DNA from 4 places in the Paraburkholderia aspalathi genome. Region 3 is predicted to be linked to each of the others. Evidence: predicted binding sites of a transcription regulator. Region 3 holds the regulator's gene; each other region holds the start of a gene.

Region 1 (5,431 bases), on a different contig from region 3:
TGGGGCGGGTCGGTCGGCTGAACATGAAAGAGTAGGCGGAAGTCAGGTTGGATCCTGATATCGCTCCGGCCGATCGGTGTGACGTCGTTGCTATGAGGCCACCATGACTCGCCGGAGGAGAAATACAGGATGCGATTCGGGACTGCCTATTCTCGGCATGTGTGACGCCGGAAAGAACCAAGGATTTTTCATACCGTTATCTGATTCGCGCATTTATGCAGACGTGAGCGTTGTTGAAGCGGAGAAATGGATGTTGTGGCGGATTTGACGGGCTAATTTGACCGGCGATCCACCGGTTGTGTGTACCGCGCTATATCCGGCTGATACGTTTGCTGCCTGTTGCGGCACGCCGGCATGCTTTTGGAAAGCATGCCGGCGTGTTTGTGCGGCTAGCGCGTTGATGCTCTTCTGAATCAGAAATCCAGTCCCGGCCCACCTGCGCCCGGACCGCCCGGCTGGCCGGCTGCCGGCGCATCCTTCGGTGCTTCATGAACGGTGGCGTCGGTGGTCAACAGCAGACCCGCAACCGAGGCCGCGTTTTGCAGCGCCGTGCGCGTGACCTTGGTCGGATCGAGCACGCCCGATTCCACGAGGTCGCCGTATTGGCCGGTCTGTGCGTTGTAGCCGAAGTTGCCCGTACCTTCGGCCACTTTCGCGACCACCACGCTGGCTTCTTCACCGGCGTTCGTCACGATCTGGCGCAGCGGTTCTTCCAGCGCGCGCAGCACGATCTTGATGCCCGCATCCTGATCGGCGTTCACGCCTCTGAGTCCGCTGATGGCCTGCTTCACGCGGATCAGCGCAACACCGCCGCCCGGCACGATACCTTCTTCGACCGCAGCGCGCGTGGCGTGCAGCGCGTCGTCGACACGGTCTTTCTTTTCCTTGACCTCGATCTCGGTCGCGCCGCCCACCTTGATGACCGCCACGCCGCCCGCCAGCTTCGCCACACGTTCCTGCAGTTTTTCGCGGTCGTAGTCGGAGCTTGCTTCCTCGATCTGTGTGCGGATCTGCTTCACACGCGCTTCGATGTTCTTGCTGTCGCCGGCGCCGTCGATAACCGTGGTGTTCTCCTTGCCCACCTCGATGCGTTTGGCTTGACCGAGTTCCGCCAGTGTCGCTTTCTCGAGCGTCAGGCCGGTCTCTTCAGCGATCACCTGACCGCCGGTCAGAATCGCGATGTCTTCGAGCAGGGCCTTGCGGCGGTCGCCGAAGCCCGGCGCCTTGACCGCGACGGTCTTCAGAATGCCGCGAATGTTGTTGACCACGAGCGTAGCCAGCGCTTCGCCTTCCACGTCTTCCGCGATGATCAGAAGCGGGCGGCCGGCTTTGGCGACCTGCTCCAGAATCGGCAGCAGATCGCGGATATTCGACACCTTCTTGTCGTGCAGCAGCACGAACGGGTTATCGAGCACGGCAACCTGCTTATCCTGATCGTTGATGAAATACGGCGACAGGTAGCCACGATCGAATTGCAGACCTTCCACCACGTCGAGTTCATCGTCGAGCGACTTGCCGTCTTCCACGGTAATGACGCCTTCCTTGCCGACCCGGTCGATCGCTTCGGCGATACGCTGGCCGATCGACTCTTCGCCGTTGGCCGAGATCGTTGCGACCTGAGCGATTTCCTTGCTGGTCGTGGTCGGCTTGCTGATCTTCTTCAGCTCGTCGATCGCGGCGATCACCGCTTTGTCGATGCCGCGTTTCAGGTCCAACGGGTTGAGACCTGCCGCGACATATTTCTGGCCTTCACGCACGATGGCTTGTGCGAGCACGGTTGCGGTGGTGGTGCCGTCGCCGGCGGCGTCGCTGGTGCGCGAGGCGACTTCCTTCACGAGTTGCGCGCCGATGTTCTGCACGCGGTCCGGCAATTCGATTTCCTTGGCGACCGAGACGCCGTCTTTCGTCACCACCGGCGAGCCGAAGCTGCGTTCCAGCACGACATTGCGGCCCTTCGGACCGAGCGTGACCTTGACCGCGTTGGCCAGAATGTTGACGCCTTCTACGAGTTTCGAGCGGGCGACGTCACTAAAAATAATTTCTTTTGCTGCCATGGTTTGATGCTCCGTTCGTTATTGCGTGACGACTGCGACGACATCTTCTTCGCGCAGCACGAGCAGTTCGTTGCCGTCGACTTTGACCGACTGGCCGGCGTACTTGCCGAACAGCACGCGCTCGCCGACTTTCAGGTCGGGCTCGATGCGTTTGCCGTCGCTATCGCGCTTGCCCGGCCCAATGGCGATCACTTCGCCCTGGTCTGGCTTTTCGGCGGCGCTTTCCGGAATGACGATGCCTGAAGCAGTTTTGGTTTCCTGGTCGAGGCGCTTGACGATCAAGCGGTCATGCAAGGGACGTAGGCTCATGGTTCGACTTCCGCGATTGAAATTTGGCACTCGTCGCTGGTGAGTGCTGACCGGAATCGAGTATAGAAAGATGCCGCGCGACGCTCCAATAACGGATTCATCGATCCTTATCGGCGAATGGCATTTCAGAAACGCGCATATCAATAGCTCGATTCGCTGGTTTTGCAAGGTGGGCCGCGTCCCTATACTGATCCGTCGAATCGGCACGTCCCATTGGGACGCCGATACACGCTCACAGGACAATCAGCCGGATCAAGCCTGATCCGTGCGCTTATACAAGGAATGACGGCATGCAGGTCTCTCAGGAAAGCACAGCACGTGCACGGCTTCAGGCGGCGCTCAGCGCGTTGCCGGCGCTCGCTAAAGCGATCGGCGAAGATGCCGCGCAACGCGAGGTGCGGCGCGAGTTGCCGTTCGACCGCTTCGCATTGTTTCGCGAATCGGGGCTCGGCGTGCTCCGTTTTCCGGTCGAGTGGGGCGGCCTCGGCGGTTCGCTGGAAGATCTCTTCCATGTGATCGCCACGCTGGCTGCGGAAGAGTCGAATGTCGCGCACGCATTGCGGATTCATTTCGATCTGACCGAGCAGTTGGTGCTGTCGCCGCGCTCCGCCTTCAACGACACGCAGATCGAGCGTGTACGGGAAGGGGCGATCTTTGGAGGTGCGTCAACGGAGATCGGCACATCCAGGCCCGGCGAAATCGTCACCAAGCTGGTGCGCGACGGTGAGCATTTTCGCGTAACGGGCAAAAAATATTACTCGACCGGCACGGCGTTCTCCGACTACGCGCGTATCAACGTGCAGGATGAAAACGACGAGAAGGTATCAATCGTTATCCCGGTCTCACGTGAAGGCCTGCAAGTGCTCGACGATTGGGACGGGATGGGTCAACGCATGACGGCGAGCGGCAGTCTCGTGCTCGACAACGTGCAGGTATTTGCCCATGAAATCGCAACGCGCGGCTATACGAGTCTTGCGGGCCGCCATGGCAGCGCGGTGCGGCAATTGCATCTGGTCACGGTCGCGGCGGGTATCGTGCGCAACATTCTCGCGGATGCGCGGCGCTACGTGACGCAATACGGTCGCCCGGTGCTGCATAGCCCGGCGCCCTCGGCACGCGAGGACGGTTTCGTGCAACAGGTGGTGGGCGATCTCGCGGCGCATAGTCTATCCATCGACGCGCTGGTCGCGCAAAACGCACGCACGCTGGACCGTTCGGCAAATGCAATCCGTAGCGGCGCAGCCAATGCGGAAGAACTCGTGCTGGAAGGGTCCTTGGCTACCGCCAAAACGCAACTGGTGGTCAGCAAGCTGGCCCTCTATGCGGGCGAGCGTCTGTTTGAAATCGGCGGAGCATCGGCCACTGGGCGAGCGCACAACTTCGACCGTCACTGGCGCAATCTGCGCACCATCTTCAGCCACAACCCGTTGCTGCATAAAGCACGCGTGATCGGCGATTACGAGTTGAACGGCGTGACCACGCATCTGACTGAAGGGCGGGTTTTCTGAAACGCTGGAAAAAACGCCACGATCCTTTCACCCATCTTCCATTGATTGAATGCCATGAGCCGAGATCTGTTATTGCTGTTGGAGCCGGGCTTCACCGATCCGAACCACCCCGGCGAGCGCTTCATCTGTCCTGATGGCGCGCCTATCGAAGGTCTGCTCGCGAGCGATCCTGCGCTCAACGCACGCCTGGATATTCGCCGCTTGCCGTTTCCGCGTCCGCGCGCGGCGGTGGTGGAGGCGCTCGATGCTGAGCACCAGAGTCTGCCGGTGTTGATTTTCGGCGACGAACAGGCTGCGCCGGCTGATGCCAAGACGCTGGGCGAAAAGCGCTTCGTGACCGATACGCGCCGGATCCTCGATCTGCTCGCGCAGCGCCACGGTTTTCCTAAGGTGCATTGACGCAGCGGCTTGAGGTCGGCTTCGCGTAGCGATAGCAGTACGCGCTCACCGAACAAATTGAGGCCCGACTGACAATCGAAAAACTCAGCTGCGCGTCGTCGACGCCGACGAGCGCGCAGCCAGAGTTGAGTGAGTCACAGTGAGTCTTCAGTTCAACGCGACCGCAGCGGCGGCGCTCACCGGCGAGCCTTCGATCGCGACAGACTGAGCACCGTCCGGGCCAACCGGCACATCACCCACCAACGTCGTGCGATACAACTGCCGGTCGAAGTCGAGATCGAAAATATCCGTAGGGGCGAGGTGAGCCGTCGCGCGGTTGTCCCAGAACGCGACGCTGCCGGCCTCCCATTTGAAGCGCACGGTGAATTCGGGCCGCGTCACATGTTCCCAGAGCAGTTCGAGCAGCACCTGGCTTTCGCGTGGCGTCACGCCGACAATCGACTTCAGGAAACTCGGGCTCACATAGAGTGCCCGCTCGCCCGTTTCCGGATGCACTCTGACGAGCGGATGCTCGGTAACGAGAATGCGTTGTTCGACGGCTTTGACGAATGCTTCCGTTCCACTCGCGCCGGCTGGTGGCGCAAAGCGATGCAGCCCGCGCAGGCCATCGACAAACGTGCGTAACGGCGCGGACAGCTTCTGATACGCGGCCACCAGATTGGTCCATTGCGTATCGCCGCCGTACGGCGGAATGGTCACGCCGCGCAGGATCGACGCCCAGGGCGGATTGACCGCGGCCGTCACATCCGTGTGCCAACCAGTCCAGGGCCGCTGCAGCGTTTGACCCTCGAAACGGGTCGCCTTGCGGTACTTCGAGATCGAATAGATTTCCGGATGACCGTCGACATGGCCGAACACCGGATGTCCCAAAGTCAACTCACCAAACTGCGTGGAGAAAGCAATATGCTGCTCATGCGTCAGAAACTGCTCGCGAAAGAACACAACGCGCCACTTAAGAAGCGCCGCGCGAATGTCCGCGATCTGACGTGCATCCAGTTTCTGTGTGAGATCGACACCGTGGATTTCAGCGCCAATATGCGCGGAAAGCGGATTGACCTGAATCGACTGTACTTCCTGCAATGCGGCTGCGCTCATGGGAGGCTCCTCGCGAAAGAGAACGTGTTGCGTCAATATCCCGCTACGGCGGGCACCTGTTTTGTC
Region 2 (5,431 bases), 140 kb from region 3:
CGACGGCGGCAGCAAGTCGATCAGCATGTCGTCGGGTAACGAGTCGGGTAGCCGCTGGGGCCTGAAAGGCTCAGAAGACCTCGGTGGTGGCCTGAAAACAATCTTCCAGGTGGAGAACGGCTTTAATTCGACGAACGGCAAGCTCGGCCAGGGTAGCCGCATGTTCGGTCGCCAGGCGTTCGTTGGCCTGAGCAGCGACAAGTGGGGTACGCTCACGGCCGGACGTCAATACGATCCGCTGGTTGATCTGGTGCAGCCGGTGCAGGGCGATGGCTTCCTCGGTGGCGTATTCATCTCGCCGGGCGACATCGACAACGCCGACAACAGCGCGCGGGTCAATAACTCGCTCAAGTACACGTCGCCGACCTGGTCCGGCTTCCAGTTCGAAACCATGTACTCGCTGGGTGGGGTGGCTGGTGCAACGGGCTCGGGTCAGAGCTACGCAGCCGCAGCGGCATACAGCAATGGTCCCGTCAACCTGGCCGCAGGTTACTATCACCTGAGCAACGGCAACGGCACGAACCGCGGTACGACGACGTGGGATTCGCTGTTCAACACATCGGTCAACGCGGCGTACTCCACTGCGGCGTCGATCAACAATGCCCGTATCGGCGGCAACTACGTGTTCGGCTCGGTGACCCTGGGCGGCTACTTCAGCCATGCCGAATACACTGCAGACGCCAGCTCGACATTCACGCAGACGGAAAAGTACAACACGGGTTCGGTGTACGCCGTGTGGCAGGTATCGGCACCGCTGCAGACCGAGATTGGCTACGTGTACATGAAGTCGAGCGGCAATTCGTCGGCAAAGTACAACCAGTTCGCTGTTGCAGCGGACTACTCGCTTAGCAAGCGTACGGATGTCTACGCATTTGCTGGCTACACGACCGCATCGGGAACGCAAGACTCGTCGGGCACGGCCGCTGTTGCTGTTATCGGCTCGGCAACCGGCGACTCGGGTTCCAACAAGCAGGCTACTGTAACTGTTGGCATTCGCCACAAGTTCTAATCGATAGATGCACTAAAGAAAGCCCGCGTGATGCGGGCTTTTTTTGTTTGCTCGACGGAACTCTCGACAAAGTTAAAGCGGCGCATTAGTCCTGAGCGGCCGCATGGGTAGCGTCGGCCTGTACCAATGCGCGCACGAGCAGGTACACGGCTGGCAAGTTGTCGTCGTCACGTCGCCAGTCGACGGGTTCGTCGAGATCCATTCCGGACAAACGACTGTCCTCAAACCGGATAAACGTAGAGCGCACTGCCTCGCTGTGCCGCGCCTGGAAGCCCCGATTCTCAAAGACCTGTTCGTCGATTGTCAGCAACGTGCGCCAGGTCGGCAATTGCGCGCTGCTTGAGTAACGGCGACGGCCACTGTCGAGGTGACGACCTGCGACCGTGGCAATGATCTGCTGGAGGTCGAGCGACGCACTGCGAAGTGCGCGTTCGAGAGCGACAGGATTGATGTCTTGGACATCCATATCAAGAGCGGAGTCGTTATTCATACTGTTATTTTCCTGAGGACTCGCTGCAATTCGCAGCATCAAATTTGATGCTTCAACAACGCCTGGTTTCGCTGTGCCAACAACTGGCGGATCTGGGCAAGATAGTTATCGCCGACCGTACAGTCTTCAACGGGCCGGATATGTTGATGAGGCGTTGGTGGACGTACGCCGAGGTAGCGGCACACCGCTGACAGATAGGGTTTGCCGTTGCTTCCCAGATGTCGCGCGGCGGCAGCCACGCGTACGTCTCCGACATGCTTGCGCAACCACGCAAGCGTTTCGCGATCACCGTCGTTCAAGATGCGGATGAGCTGGTTCATGACCGATCCTGTATGTAAACACAGTACTGTAAATCTATACAGTATTTGATCGGGATGCAAGTCAATTTGCAGGTCTACTCCATTAGCCGAACGGCCATCGTGTCCGAGTTGGAGCGAGATATTTCGATTGCCGGCGGGTCAAGGGATTTCCCTGGTCCAGGGATTACGCACATATTTCGCGTACGTAGCTGAGGAATAGCCGTCCGGAAGCGCGCAGCGCGCAACCTGATGGCGGCGAGTGCGCACGGATAACCTGCTGTATTTAAAGGTGATCCTTCAGGCATCTTCAGTTTTCGCTGCGGTGCAAGGTTCAGGCGTGAGCGAATGTCGACATCGTCAACTGTCAAAGCGACATCCCTTCTTGAATTTGTCACCACCCGTCCATATAATTAGCACTCGCTGCACGAGAGTGCTAACAACATCGCCGGTTGGCTCAGCCAGCCGGGTTTTCTCAGCGTTCTTCAGTCTCAATCAAGAGAGGAGTATGTATGAACCTTCGTCCTTTGCATGATCGCGTGATCGTCAAACGTCTGGATCAAGAAACCAAGACCGCGTCGGGCATCGTGATCCCCGAAGCCGCAGCAGAAAAGCCGGATCAAGGCGAAATTCTGGCAGTCGGCCCGGGCAAGCGTGACGACAAAGGCGCACAAATCGCCCTCGACGTGAAAGTTGGTGACCGCGTCCTGTTCGGCAAGTATGCGGGCCAGACCGTCAAGGTCGACGGCAACGAACTGCTCGTGATGCGCGAAGAAGACATCATGGCCGTGGTGCAGAAGTAAGCGCCAGTCGCTACTTTTCCCGGTCATATCCCAAAGAATTCAAGGAGTTAGAAGATGGCAGCTAAAGACGTCGTATTCGGTGATTCCGCCCGTGCCAAGATGGTTGAAGGCGTGAACATCCTCGCGAACGCTGTGAAGGTCACGCTGGGCCCGAAGGGTCGCAACGTTGTCCTGGAACGCAGCTTCGGCGGCCCGACGGTCACGAAGGATGGTGTTTCGGTCGCGAAAGAGATCGAACTGAAAGACAAGCTCCAGAACATGGGCGCACAAATGGTCAAGGAAGTTGCTTCCAAGACCAGCGACAACGCAGGTGACGGCACCACGACCGCAACGGTTCTGGCTCAGTCGATCGTCCGCGAAGGCATGAAGTACGTTGCATCGGGCATGAACCCGATGGACCTGAAGCGCGGTATCGACAAGGCTGTGTTCGCAGCGATCGAAGAACTGCGCAAGATCAGCAAGCCGTGCACGACCAACAAGGAAATCGCTCAAGTCGGTTCGATCTCGGCAAACAGCGACTCGTCGATCGGCGACCGTATCGCTGAAGCGATGGACAAGGTTGGCAAGGAAGGCGTCATCACCGTTGAAGACGGCAAGTCGTTGCAAGACGAACTGGACGTTGTCGAAGGTATGCAATTCGACCGCGGCTACCTGTCGCCGTACTTCATCAACAACCCGGACAAGCAAGTTGCAGTGCTCGAAAACCCGTTCGTGCTGCTGCACGACAAGAAGGTTTCGAACATTCGTGACCTCCTCCCGGTCCTCGAGCAAGTCGCTAAGGCTGGCCGTCCGCTGCTGATCATCGCAGAAGACGTCGAAGGCGAAGCGCTGGCTACGCTGGTTGTGAACAACATCCGCGGCATCCTGAAGACTGTTGCTGTCAAGGCTCCGGGCTTCGGCGATCGTCGTAAGGCCATGCTGGAAGACATCGCGATCCTGACCGGCGGTCAAGTCATCGCTGAAGAAACCGGCCTGACGCTCGAAAAGGCAACGCTGGCTGAACTGGGTCAAGCGAAGCGCATCGAAGTGGGCAAGGAAAACACGACGATCATCGACGGCGCTGGCGAAGCTGCAACCATCGAAGCACGTGTGAAGCAAGTTCGCACGCAAATCGAAGAAGCTACGTCGGACTACGACCGTGAAAAGCTGCAAGAACGCGTGGCCAAGCTGGCCGGCGGTGTTGCAGTGATCAAGGTCGGTGCTGCGACCGAAGTCGAAATGAAGGAAAAGAAGGCACGTGTCGAAGACGCACTGCACGCAACGCGCGCAGCTGTGGAAGAAGGCATCGTTGCTGGCGGCGGCGTCGCACTGATCCGTGCACGTACGGCAATCGCTGGCCTGAAGGGCGCTAACGCCGATCAGGACGCAGGTATCAAGATCGTGCTGCGCGCGATGGAAGAGCCGCTGCGCCAGATCGTCACGAACGGTGGCGAAGAAGCCAGCGTCGTGGTGGCAGCTGTTGCTGCTGGTACGGGCAACTACGGCTACAACGCTGCAACCGGCGAGTACGTCGACCTGGTTGACGCAGGTGTCGTGGACCCGACGAAGGTGACGCGCACGGCGCTGCAAAACGCAGCTTCGGTCGCTGGCCTGCTGTTGACCACCGACGCAGCTGTTTGCGAACTGCCGAAGGAAGATGCTCCGATGGGCGGCGGTATGCCCGGCGGCATGGGCGGCATGGGCATGGACATGTAATTTCCGATTGAGCCTCACTTGGGCCTCGTTTGAGGCTCAGTTGGAAACACATGGGGAGGTGCGTCGCGAGGCGTACTTCCCAAAACAAAAAACCCGCAGAAATGCGGGTTTTTTGTTTTGGGGCTGACGATAAGCCGGTTCGATATGACTAGCGCTCCATGCAATCGGTGTTCATCAGGCAGTTGTCGCGCAAGTAGCTGAATATATGCGCTACGCTCTCGGCCGGCGTCAACATGGCCGTATCTATCTTCAACTCAGGATCAGCCGGGACTTCATAGGGTGCCGATACGCCGGTAAACGACGCAATCTCGCCGGCGCGGGCTTTGGCATAGAGACCTTTCGGGTCACGACGGGCGCAAGCGTCGACCGAGGCGGAAAGATAAGTCTCGATGAAATTGCCGGGCCCAACGATTTCGCGCGCCATCGCTCTGTCTTCACACATGGGTGAGATAAGCGCCGCGATAACGATGAGGCCTGCGTCGTTCATCAACTGGGCCACGTGCGCCACCCGGCGAATATTTTCACGCCGGTCTTTCTTATCAAAGCCGAGATCGGACGCCAAACCATGGCGGACATTGTCCCCGTCGAGGACGTAGCATGCATGGCCTAGCGATGCGAGTTGCTGCTCAAGTGCGAAAGCGATTGTTGATTTACCCGCCCCGGATAGCCCCGTCAGCCAGATCGTGACCGGCTTGTGGCGGAACATTTGCATCCGGTCGCGGGCAGTCACTTCACCATGGAAGCGTTGCAGAAAAGGCAGGGGCTGTCCCATTGTTTTCTCTCGACTCAGGCGGCGCAGTGCCAACCTTGCCGCCAGACGCCTGCGTTGTGCAGGCGCTCCAGCGAATTTTCGATCGTGACGTGAAAACCGTCGGACACGCCCGCAGGCAGAGGAATTGAAAATCCAGCGTGGGAGCTTGGGTATCCCGCGCCAGCAACGTCGGGCCGATACTCACCACTCGAACCTCTCGCGACGACCTCCGTACCAACGCGGACTTCGAGCGGAACTCTTTCTTCCGGCCGGGTGAGATTGACGGCCCAGCCCGAAATCACGCCGTTATGGACGGCGTCGACAAAACCGTCGTACATGTCGGCGGTAGTGTGCGGTTGGCTCTGCGCGAACTCTATGTATTCCTTG
Region 3 (5,431 bases):
CGTCGAGGCAGGGCATCCGAACCATACGGCGCTGTTCGACCTGAAGCACGATCGCGGCGGCATGGTCGATATCGAATTCACCGTGCAGTACTGGGTGTTGCTGCATGCGGCGAGCGATCCTGAACTGATCCGCAATACCGGCAATATCGCGTTGCTGCGCGAAGTGTCGCGCTTCGGCTTGATGAGCGAGGCGGAAGCGGAGACGGTCGGGGCGGCGTATCGGACCTATCGGAAGTTGCAGCACCAGCTGCGGCTGGACGGGATGGAAAAGGCGCGGGTCGATCCCGCGCTGGTGGTGACGGAGCGTGAAGCGGTGCTGAAGCTGTGGAGTCGGGTGTTCGGCTGAGGCTCCGCGACGATTTCCAGCCCGCGTTCCTAGGCCGCCAGCATTTCCTTCGCGTGCTTGCGGGTGGTGGCGGTGATCTCCAGGCCGCCGAGCATGCGCGCGACTTCTTCGACGCGGCTCGCGCGATCGAGCGAAGTCACGCTGCTGACCGTGCCGCCCTTGCCGTTGCCCGACTTCGCCACCTGGAAATGATGGTCGCCGCGCGCGGCGACTTGCGGCAAGTGCGTGACGCACAGCACCTGACGTGCCTCTCCCAGTTGATGCAGCAAGCGTCCAACCACTTCCGCGACGCCGCCGCCGATTCCCGTATCCACTTCGTCGAAGATCAGGGTTGGAGTCGGACTCGCGGCGCTCGCAATGACCGCGAGAGCGAGGCTGATCCGCGCCAGTTCCCCGCCTGAGGCGACCTTCGCGAGCGGCCGCAACGGCACGCCGGCATGACCTGCGACGCGGAATTCGACCTGTTCGAGCCCATGCGCGCCACCTTCCGGCAACGGCACCAGCGCCACATCGAAGCTGCCGCCTTTCATCGACAGTTCCTGCATGCCGGTGGTTACCGCTGCACCTAGAGCCTTGCCAGCCTTCGCGCGCGCCTTCGAGAGCTTTTTCGCTTCGGCGAGGAAGGCTTCTTTGGCTTTGGCTTCGGCTGCGTGGAGGCTGTCCAGATCGGCGGCGGCGTCGAGCGCGGCAAGTTGCGCGCGGCGTGCTTCGTGTTCTTCAGGCAGCGTCTCGGGTCGCAGGCGGAATTTGCGTGCGGCCGAGTGCAGCGCGTCGAGACGCTTTTCGACCTGGGCAAGCCGGTCGGGATCCAGTTCGAGTTTCTGCGCGTAGTGGCTGAGCGAATAGGCCGCTTCCTGCAACTGGATCTCAGCCGGTTCCAGCGCCGCCAGCACGTCGTTCAGCGCCGGGTCGATCTCGGCGAGGTCGCGCACCTTCGACACGATCGAGGCGAGATGCGTGATCATCGCTTCGTCAGATTCGGACAGCGCGCCGAGCGCCCCTTGCACGCCGTCGATCAGATTGGCCGAGTGCGACAGGCGCCGGTGCTCGGCGTTGACCTCTTCCCATTCGCCCGGTTGCGGCGAAAGTTTGTCCAGTTCGGTGAGCTGCCAGGCGAGACGCTCGCGCTCCAGTTGCAGCTCGCGGTCGCGCGTTTGCGCATGCTCCACGGCCTGCACCTTGTCGCGCCACGACCGCCATGCCCGCGTGACAGCTACCGCGGTTTCCGTGAGGCCGGCGTGGGTGTCGAACAGTTCGCGCTGCGCGTCAGGACGCATCAGCAACTGATGCGCATGCTGCCCGTGAATGTCCACCAGCATCTCGCCGACTTCGCGCAACTGCGCGAGCGTCGCCGCCGTGCCGTTGATGAACGCGCGCGAGCGGCCATTTGCGTCCACCACGCGACGCAGCATGACGGTGCTGCCGTGATGGCCGTCGTCGGCGGTCGTGCCGAGCGCCTGCTCATCGAGCCATTGCTCGACTTGCGCATGCGTCTCGAATTCCGCGGTGATGTCGGCGCGGCTCTCGCCGGTGCGCACCACGCTTGCTTCGGCGCGGGCGCCGAGCGCGAGGGCCAGCGCGTCGATCAGGATCGACTTGCCGGCGCCTGTTTCGCCTGAGAAAACGGTAAAGCCGCTGTCGAATTCGAGGTCGAGCGCGGCGACGATGACGAAGTCGCGTATCGAGAGGTGGCGAAGCATGGAGGTCGTCTGGTGAGCTTGAGATTCAGGGTTCGGCAGCGGCGTTCGTGTTCCGATAGCCCGGCGGTCCGGCATTCCGGCGCTCGGGGACCGCTCAGGGCTTGGTATCTTCTTCGTGCGACGGGTATTCGTTCCAGTGCAGTTTCTTGCGCAGCGTGGCGAAATGGCTGTAACCGACCGGATGCAGCATCGGCACCGTATGGCGCGAGCGGCGCACTTCGATCGTGTCGCCCAATTCCAGCGAAGTGAACGACTGCATGTCGAAGTTGACGTTTACTTCGCGGCCCGAGACGATCTGGATGCTCACCTTCGAGTCGTCCGGCAGCACGATTGGCCGGTTCGACAACGCATGCGGCGCGATCGGCACCAGCACGATGCCTTGTAGTTGCGGATGCAGGATCGGCCCCTGCGAAGACAACGCGTAGGCGGTCGAACCCGTTGGCGTGGCGACGATCAGGCCGTCCGAGCGCTGGTTGTACATGAAGCGCCCGTCCACCGAGACATGCAGTTCCGCCATCCCCGAGAAACCGCTGCGGTTGACCACCACATCGTTGAAGGCAAGCGCGTGATAGATCGGGGCGCCGTCGCGCATGATGCGCGCCTCGAGCAACATGCGCTCTTCGCGCTCGAAGTTACCCGAGAGCATTTGCGGCACGATCTCGCGCATGTCGGAGATCGGAATGTCGGTAATGAAGCCCAGGCGGCCGTGGTTGATGCCGATCAGCGGCGTGCGGTAGGGCGCAAGCTGGCGGCCAATGCCCAGCATCGTGCCGTCGCCGCCTAGCACCACGGCAACGTCGGCGCGCGCGCCGATCTCGGCGGGGCGCAGCGCCGGATAGTCGGTGACGCCGATTTCGGCGGCGGTGTCGGCTTCGAATACGACCTCGAAGCCGCGCTTCGCGATGCACGAGGCGAGCGCGGTCAGCGGCTCGCCGATGCCCGGCGTATTGTTGCGCCCGACGAGCGCGACGGTCTTGAACTGGCTGGTCACTTGCATGCCGGCATTACACCATAGGTAGGGCCTGAAAAGAACCGCAGACAGACCCGGTGACGGGCCTGCGCAAACGGGCTGCCAGCGCATTGGAGGATTATCGTTAGAATGGTGAAACATTGATGACAGGCGCTGCCCCGCCAACCGGCGGCGCGATAGTCAGGGGTTGGCGCCGTTAGCGCTCGCTGTAGCCGCGCCATTGAGCTAAAATTTTCCGTCATGCTAGATCCCCGCGCACAAACCCTCCTCAAAACGCTGATCGAGCGCTACATCGCCGAAGGTCAGCCGGTCGGCTCGCGCACGTTGTCACGCTACTCCGGCCTCGAACTGAGCCCGGCCACGATCCGCAACGTGATGTCCGATCTCGAGGACCTGGGGCTCGTAATCAGTCCGCATACATCGGCGGGCCGGATCCCGACGCCGCGCGGCTACCGGCTGTTCGTCGACACCATGCTGACGGTGGAATCCGCCGCGGACGAAGAAGCGGTGATGCGTATCGTCAAGACTACGCTGCAGGCGGGCGAACCGCAGAAAGTCGTCGCCGCAGCGGCTAGTGTGCTGTCCAATCTGTCGCAGTTCGCCGGCGTGGTGCTCACGCCGCGCCGCAGCCACGTGTTCAAGCAGATCGAATTCATGCGCCTGTCGGACAAGCGCATCCTGCTGATCATCGTGACGCCCGAGGGCGACGTACAGAACCGCATCATGGCCACCCAGCGCGACTTTTCGCCGTCGCAGCTGGTGGAAGCCTCCAATTACATCAACGCGCACTTCGCGGGCCTCTCGTTCGACGACGTGCGCCGCCGCCTGCGCGAAGAAATCGACGAATTGCGCGGCGACATGACCACGCTGATGCACGCCGCAGTCACGGCCAGCACGGATGAGTCCGACACCGGCGAGACCGTGCTGATTTCCGGCGAGCGCAACCTGCTCGAAGTCGCCGACCTGTCGTCGGACATGGCGCGCTTGCGCAAGCTGTTCGATGTATTCGACCAAAAGACCAGTCTCCTTCAGTTGCTCGACGTGTCGAGTCACGCCGCGGGCGTGCAGATTTTCATTGGCGGCGAGTCGAATCTCGTGCCGATCGAGGAAATGAGCGTCGTCACCGCGCCTTATGAGGTGAACGGCAAGATTGTCGGCACGCTCGGCGTGATCGGGCCGACCCGCATGGCTTACAACCGCGTGATCCCCATCGTGGACATCACTGCGCGGCTGCTTTCCCTGACGCTCAGCCAGCAGTAACCTGCGGTCACCGTTGGCTGCGGCACATCTCATGCTGCAAATAATGCGCGACGGCGCGCGGCTTGCCAATTGGCCGAATGGCCAGGGGGCCCTGGCGGACCTTGCAATGGACCGCGCCGCTATAATGAATTCCACCTGAACCGACTCTCCGCCCCAAGCGGTTATCCCTGCTGCCTATGCGCTTCGACCTCGAGCGGCCATCACAGAACGCCACGTCACACCGTGTCGCCGTGTTGCTGATCAATCTCGGCACGCCCGACGCGCCGACGCCGCGTGCGGTCCGGCGCTATCTTGCGCAGTTCCTGTCCGATCCGCGTGTGGTCGAAATTCCGGCGCTGCTGTGGCAGGTGATCCTGCGCACGTTGATTTTGCCGTTCCGGAGCCCCGCGTCGGCGAAGAAGTACGCGGCCGTGTGGATGCCGGAAGGCTCGCCACTGCGTGTCTTCACCGAGAAGCAGGTGGAGGGTTTGCGCCATCTGCTGCAATTGAACGACTACACGGTACTGGTCGACTACGCAATGCGGTATGGCACGCCGGGCATTCCGGCCATGCTGAACCAGCTCAAGCTGGCGGGCGCCGAGCGCGTGCTGCTGATGCCCATGTATCCGCAATACTCGTCGTCGACCACGGCCACGGCTTTCGACGACGCCTTTTCGGCCTTGAAGCGCATGCGCAATCAGCCGGAAATCCGCACGGTGCGGCAGTACGCCGATCATCCGGCGTATATCGCCGCGCTCGCCGCTCAGGTGCACCACTACTGGCATCAGCACGGCCGGCCGGATTTCGCGGCGGGCGACAAGCTGGTGCTGAGCTTCCACGGCGTGCCCAAGCGCACGATGGATCTCGGCGATCCGTACCACGAGCAATGCCAGCAGACCGGCGCGTTGTTGACGCAGGCGCTGGGATTGACGCAGGTGGAATGCCGCGTCACGTTTCAGTCGCGCTTCGGCAAGGCCGAGTGGTTGCAGCCGTACACCGCGCCCACGCTGAAGGAATTGGGCTCGGCGGGCGTGCGGCGTGCCGACGTGTTCTGTCCGGGTTTTACCGCCGACTGCCTTGAAACGATCGAAGAAATCGGCATGGAGGTGCGCGACGAGTTCCTGCAGGCGGGCGGCAAGGAGTTTCATCGGATTCCCTGCCTGAACGCCTCGCAGC
Region 4 (5,431 bases), 190 kb from region 3:
GACGCCGTGTTGCGCGGCGAAGCGCCTATCCCGAGCGCGATCGAACGGCAAGTGGAGCTGATCGTCGACGTCGCGAAAATTCCCGTGTGACGTGCGCGGCGTACGTGCAACGCAGCGCTTGCGGCATTGCACTCACGCGCCAGGATGACGGCCGCGGGTTGACACGCCTCTGCGAGCCGTCATACATTAGACCCATGCGTTCCCTTCCGAACACCCTCCGAATTATCTCCGGCCGCCTAGCGCGGCCCCTATCGCTACGTCTAGCGTAAGTCAGACGTAGCGCCGCGCGTTGGCAGCCTGAATCACCCAGATTAGTTGCCCAAAGCGCGGTCCTCAAAGCAGTTCCCCGCAGTTACTGTCTCACCCCCGACCGTAGTTCTTCACAACCTGTAGTCGTTTGCGTTCGTCCGTTTACCCTTCGGACGAAGCGCGAGGGTCAATTTCATGTTGCGCAATCCCGCTGAAAAATACCGCCCCTTTCCCGCAGTGCGCCTCACCGGGCGCAAATGGCCGAGCCGCACGATCAACCAGGCGCCGATCTGGATGAGCACCGATCTGCGTGACGGCAATCAGGCGCTTATCGAGCCGATGAATGCCGCGCAAAAGCTCGAATTCTTCGAGATGCTGGTAGCGATCGGCTTCAAGGAAATCGAAGTCGGTTTCCCGTCGGCCTCGCAAACCGACTTCGATTTCGTGCGCAAGCTGATCGAAGAAAAACGCATTCCCGACGACGTGACGATTGAAGTGTTCGTGCCCTCACGCGCCGAACTGATTGCGCGCACGTTCGAATCGCTGGAGGGCGCGCCGCGCGCCATCGTGCACCTGTACAACGCAATCTGCCCGTCGTTTCGCAAGATCGTCTTCAACCAGTCGAAGGAGCAGATCAAGGCACTGGCGGTGGAAGGCACACGCCTCATCAAGGAACATGCGCAGGCGCGGCCCGACACGCATTGGACGTTCCAGTATTCGCCCGAGACCTTCAACACGACCGAACTCCCCTACGCGCGCGAAGTATGCGACGCAGTCGCGCAGACCTGGCGGCCCACGCGCGACCACAAGATGATCGTCAACCTGCCCGCGAGCGTCGAGGCCGCGACACCGAACGTGTTCGCCGATCAGATCGAATGGATGGACCGCAATCTCAGCTATCGCGACAGCATCGTGCTGTCGGTGCATCCGCATAACGATCGCGGCACCGCCGTGGCCGCTACAGAACTGGCGCTGCTGGCGGGCGCGGATCGCGTCGAAGGATGTCTGTTCGGCAATGGCGAGCGCACCGGCAACATGGACCTCGTTACGCTCGCGATGAACCTTCACGCGCAGGGCGTCGACCCGGGCCTCGATTTTTCAGACATCGATGCGGTGCGGCGCGTGGTCGAGCGCTGCAATCAGATTCCGGTGCATCCGCGGCATCCGTATGCGGGTGATGCCGCAAAGCGGCCGGTGTGGAGCGATGAGGATCTGCAGCGCGTAGCTGCCTGAGTGACTTGAGACGGGGCGGAGCCGCCCTCCCGTTTGGAGCGCATTAGCGGCGGCGGCGCAACTGCATCAAAACCCGCCTGGCCGACCCACCAGGCGGCCAATTCAGCATGAGCGGTGCAACCCGCCTGCTCTTGCCGTTCGAGCGCTCACAAGGCGCTCACCCACTGCGACTGGCGAAACGGAGTGAGCTCAAAAAGCTCACTCGATCGCGCAACGCGTCGCCTGCCAGGCAATCAGACGCCATTGCCCGTCTTCCTGTGTGTGAATCGCCGTGTACGCAATCGGAAACAGCAGCGCGCCATTGTTCGCTTCCATTTCGATCAGCGCGCGCCCAGTGACGACGCAGGTCTCGCGCCCCACCGGCAGCACATCTTGCGACTGCACCTCGATCTGCCGATAGCGGCGGCGCCCGGCGGTAATACCGTCGATGAACTGTCGCTTCGTTTCGCGCTTGCCGTTCGTATGGACATAGCTCACGTTGTCCGCGAGCAGCGCATCGAGCGACTGCCCGTCGCCGTCGACCATCGCACGGAAGCGCTCGCGCTCGAGCCCGCGAATCGCTTCGATTATCTTTGCCGCCATTGCTCAGCCCCTTGCACCGGTGAGCCGAACGTGGCCACGGTCGTCAGAAGTTATATTGCAAATATAGCTGGTGGAAATTTATACCAGGATTCGGCTCTTTGATACCGCCATTGGAAATATGCTGGAAGCGGTAGCCCGCCTCGTACTGCTGGTGACTGCCGAATTGCAGGCCGACTCCCGCCATGGGGGCGAACTGGAAAGCGGTCGCGAGCGTGAGGTCAGTAGAAATTCTCGGGCTCGACAGGAGGCGGATACCGACACCTGCTTCGATGTAAGGGCGAATCGCACCCGCTCCGTCGATGAAGCGAATGATAGGCGTCACACCGATCTCGCCGATGTTCTCGTGCACATTGCCTTCGTCGGTGTGCCACCAGGCCACGTGCGCTTCGCCGATCAGCGAAAAGTGCCAATCGCCGATCTGCCACCACGTCAGATTCGGATCCCAGACCAGGCCGAGATCGAGTTTTTTAATGTGGTGATCTCCGAGACCGCCGGCGATCTGCACGCCGAACTGGTCGGCTGCCGCCACTCCGGAGCAGGCAAGTAGCAAAGCCGCCGACACACCTTTTAGAGCCAGACCACGCCAAACATTTTTTTTGTTGTTCATCGAACACCCGACCTAGTCGAACGCTGATTACCTTCGAATTGTTCCGCCTATTCTAAAGACAATCCTGATTTCGTGGATTGTCTGAAGAATGTTGAATTTCCGCAATTAGTCACTTCGGTTTTAGAAAAAGTCGGTCACTTATAAGACCGAAAGGAATATGTTAGGTAAATCCTACGGCGCACACGCACTTGCCGACAGAGCCCTCCATGGCTATCAAAACCTAAATTTCAATAGGAATTTACGGAACTTGGATGCCCCTACGGCCTCTAAGTATTAGCACTCGGCAAATCAGAGTGCTAACATCCAACGCTGGAGTCGTTTTAACTGAACACGCTTTTGTCTGATTCCAAAGGAGTTTCCTACGTGAGCCATGCAATGACCCTTCCGAGTACTTTGAGCCCGTCGTCGGCTAAGGCCGCTTCGGCAGGTGCGCTGGCGCTCTCGCATTCCTCGCTGCTGCCCGGTCAACTGGGCAATATCGACGCCTACATCCAGGCCGTAAATCGGATTCCGATGCTGACGCCGGCGGAAGAACGCCAGTTCGCCACCGAATTTCGCGAGCAGGACAACCTTGGGTCCGCACGCCGTCTCGTCCTGTCGCACCTGCGGCTGGTCGTATCGATCGCGCGCAATTACCTTGGTTATGGACTGCCGCATGCCGACCTGATCCAGGAAGGCAATATCGGCCTGATGAAGGCCGTGAAGCGCTTTGACCCCGAGCAAAACGTGCGCCTCGTGTCGTACGCCATGCACTGGATCAAGGCTGAGATCCACGAATACATTCTGCGTAACTGGCGGATGGTGAAGGTCGCCACCACCAAGGCGCAGCGCAAGCTGTTCTTCAACCTGCGCAGCCACAAGCAGGGTCTCGGCGCATTCACGCCGGACGAGATCGAAGGTCTCGCCAAAGAGCTGAACGTGAAGCGTGAAGAAGTGGCCGAGATGGAAACGCGCTTGTCCGGCGGCGATATCGCGCTGGAAGGCCAGGTCGAAGACGGCGAAGAGTCGTACGCGCCGATCGCCTACCTCGCCGACTCGCATAGCGAGCCGACTGCCGTGCTGGCTTCGCGTCAGCGCGACAAGCTGCAAAGCGACGGTATCGCGAGCGCGCTGAACGCACTAGACGCCCGCAGCCGCCGCATCATCGAGGCTCGCTGGCTGAAGGTGGAAGACGACGGTTCGGGCGGCTCGACGCTGCACGAACTGGCCGACGAATTCGGCGTGTCGGCCGAACGCATCCGCCAGATCGAGGCAAGCGCAATGAAGAAAATGCGCGGCGCGTTGACTGAATATGCGTAACACTTAAAGCTTGAGTCGTGCCGGCTCGTCTGGCGCACACTGTTTAGCTGCAGAGCCCTGCCCTCGCAAGAAGGCAGGGCTTTTTTGTGCCCACTCGACAATGCCTGCGCTCGATCGAAGACGCACGCGCACTCACTCAAGAACATGCCCACCAAACACGTGTTTCTTGACGTATCACAAACCCCATAGCAATACTGTCCAGACGGCGTGACGTTCGCGACCCAATGCCGCAGTGCCGAACTTACGCGCACTAGGTCATTGCTCCTAGAATCGGGATGAACTCGCCAGGCCTCCGAACCGGCCTGGATCCAGCCGGTTAAACCGGTGTGAAGTTGCCTTCTACCGATCATGACCATAGCCCTGAATCGCAATAGCCCCCCTCGCTCGAGCCTGCGCAAACGGCTCGCCGCCTGGGCGCGTGGTCCGACGCTGGCGCGGGATATCGCCATCGTCCTCGCCATCAAATTCGCATTACTGATGGTGCTCAAGTACGCGTTCTTCAATCATCCGCAGGCGGAGCATATGTCGCTGCCGCCTGAACAAGTCGCGCAGGCGCTGCTGTCCGTGCCTGCCTCGCATCCGTCCCAAGGTGGTCAACATGCCCGTTAGCGAAGTCGTAGAACTGTCGCGCCTCCAGTTCGCCATCACGGCGCTTTATCACTTTCTGTTCGTGCCGCTCACGCTCGGTCTGTCCTGGTTGCTGGTCATCATGGAGTCCGTCTATGTGATGACCGGCAAGCAGATCTACAAAGACATGACCCAGTTCTGGGGCAAGCTGTTCGGCATCAACTTTGCGATGGGGGTCACCACCGGCCTCACGCTGGAATTCCAGTTCGGCACCAACTGGTCGTACTACTCGCACTATGTCGGCGACATCTTCGGCGTGCCGCTGGCCGTTGAAGGGTTGATGGCGTTCTTCCTCGAGTCGACCTTCGTCGGCCTCTTCTTCTTCGGATGGAAGCGGCTCTCGAAAGTGCAGCACGTAAGCGTCACGTTCCTCGTCGCGCTCGGCTCGAATCTGTCGGCGCTGTGGATTCTGGTGGCCAACGGCTGGATGAATAATCCGGTCGGCGCTACCTTCAACTACCAGACCATGCGCATGGAACTCGACAGCATCTTCTCGGTGCTATTCAATCCGGTCGCGCAGGTGAAGTTCGTGCACACCGTATCGGCCGGTTATGTGACCGCTTCGATGTTCGTGCTCGGTGTGTCGTCGTGGTATCTGCTGAAGCGCCGCGACACCGAATTCGCTTTGCGCTCGTTCGCCATTGCCGCCGGCTTCGGCCTGGCCTCGACACTGTGCGTGATCGTGCTCGGCGACGAATCCGGCTACCGCACCGGTGAAGTTCAGCAGGTCAAGCTGGCCGCCATCGAATCCGAATGGGAAACGGCGCCCGCACCGGCGCCCTTCACGATCATCGGCATTCCGAACCAGAAGGAAGAACGCACCGACTATGCGAT

Evidence for each region. The regulator HrcA, encoded in region 3, represses chaperone genes, less so after heat shock. The targets are predictions, from matches to a motif close to TTAGCACTCNNNNNNNNNGAGTGCTAA.
Region 1: KHO30_RS18360 (co-chaperone GroES) is a predicted target of HrcA. The motif match lies at 2,387-2,413, and genes of this name have one in related genera.
Region 2: groES (co-chaperone GroES) is a predicted target of HrcA. The motif match lies at 2,209-2,235, and genes of this name have one in related genera.
Region 4: rpoH (RNA polymerase sigma factor RpoH) is a predicted target of HrcA. The motif match lies at 2,945-2,971, and genes of this name have one in related genera.

Annotation. Positions count from the first base shown of each region.
Region 1 is NZ_CAJNBA010000002.1:1,698,889-1,704,319, reverse strand. It holds gene KHO30_RS18370 (transporter substrate-binding domain-containing protein) at 1-25, opposite strand, end outside; gene groL (chaperonin GroEL) at 414-2,054, opposite strand; gene KHO30_RS18360 (co-chaperone GroES) at 2,073-2,363, opposite strand; gene KHO30_RS18355 (acyl-CoA dehydrogenase family protein) at 2,654-3,871, shown strand; gene KHO30_RS18350 (DUF3088 domain-containing protein) at 3,926-4,270, shown strand; gene KHO30_RS18345 (TauD/TfdA dioxygenase family protein) at 4,418-5,365, opposite strand; gene KHO30_RS18340 (LLM class flavin-dependent oxidoreductase) at 5,398-5,431, opposite strand, start outside.
Region 2 is NZ_CAJNBA010000005.1:433,038-438,468, forward strand. It holds gene KHO30_RS28525 (porin) at 1-1,009, shown strand, start outside; gene KHO30_RS28530 (DUF2471 domain-containing protein) at 1,095-1,499, opposite strand; gene KHO30_RS28535 (CppA family protein) at 1,538-1,819, opposite strand; gene groES (co-chaperone GroES) at 2,308-2,598, shown strand; gene groL (chaperonin GroEL) at 2,653-4,293, shown strand; gene cysC (adenylyl-sulfate kinase) at 4,442-5,065, opposite strand; gene KHO30_RS28555 (sulfotransferase family 2 domain-containing protein) at 5,080-5,431, opposite strand, start outside.
Region 3 is NZ_CAJNBA010000005.1:298,002-303,432, forward strand. It holds gene glnE (bifunctional [glutamate--ammonia ligase]-adenylyl-L-tyrosine phosphorylase/[glutamate--ammonia-ligase] adenylyltransferase) at 1-346, shown strand, start outside; gene recN (DNA repair protein RecN) at 376-2,046, opposite strand; gene KHO30_RS27965 (NAD kinase) at 2,141-3,043, opposite strand; gene hrcA (heat-inducible transcriptional repressor HrcA) at 3,257-4,276, shown strand; gene hemH (ferrochelatase) at 4,453-5,431, shown strand, end outside.
Region 4 is NZ_CAJNBA010000005.1:109,631-115,061, reverse strand. It holds gene ybiB (DNA-binding protein YbiB) at 1-90, shown strand, start outside; partial or broken gene KHO30_RS27160 (2-isopropylmalate synthase) at 445-1,428, shown strand; gene KHO30_RS27155 (nuclear transport factor 2 family protein) at 1,681-2,064, opposite strand; gene KHO30_RS27150 (acyloxyacyl hydrolase) at 2,108-2,671, opposite strand; gene rpoH (RNA polymerase sigma factor RpoH) at 3,035-3,970, shown strand; gene cydP (cytochrome oxidase putative small subunit CydP) at 4,319-4,579, shown strand; gene KHO30_RS27135 (cytochrome ubiquinol oxidase subunit I) at 4,569-5,431, shown strand, end outside.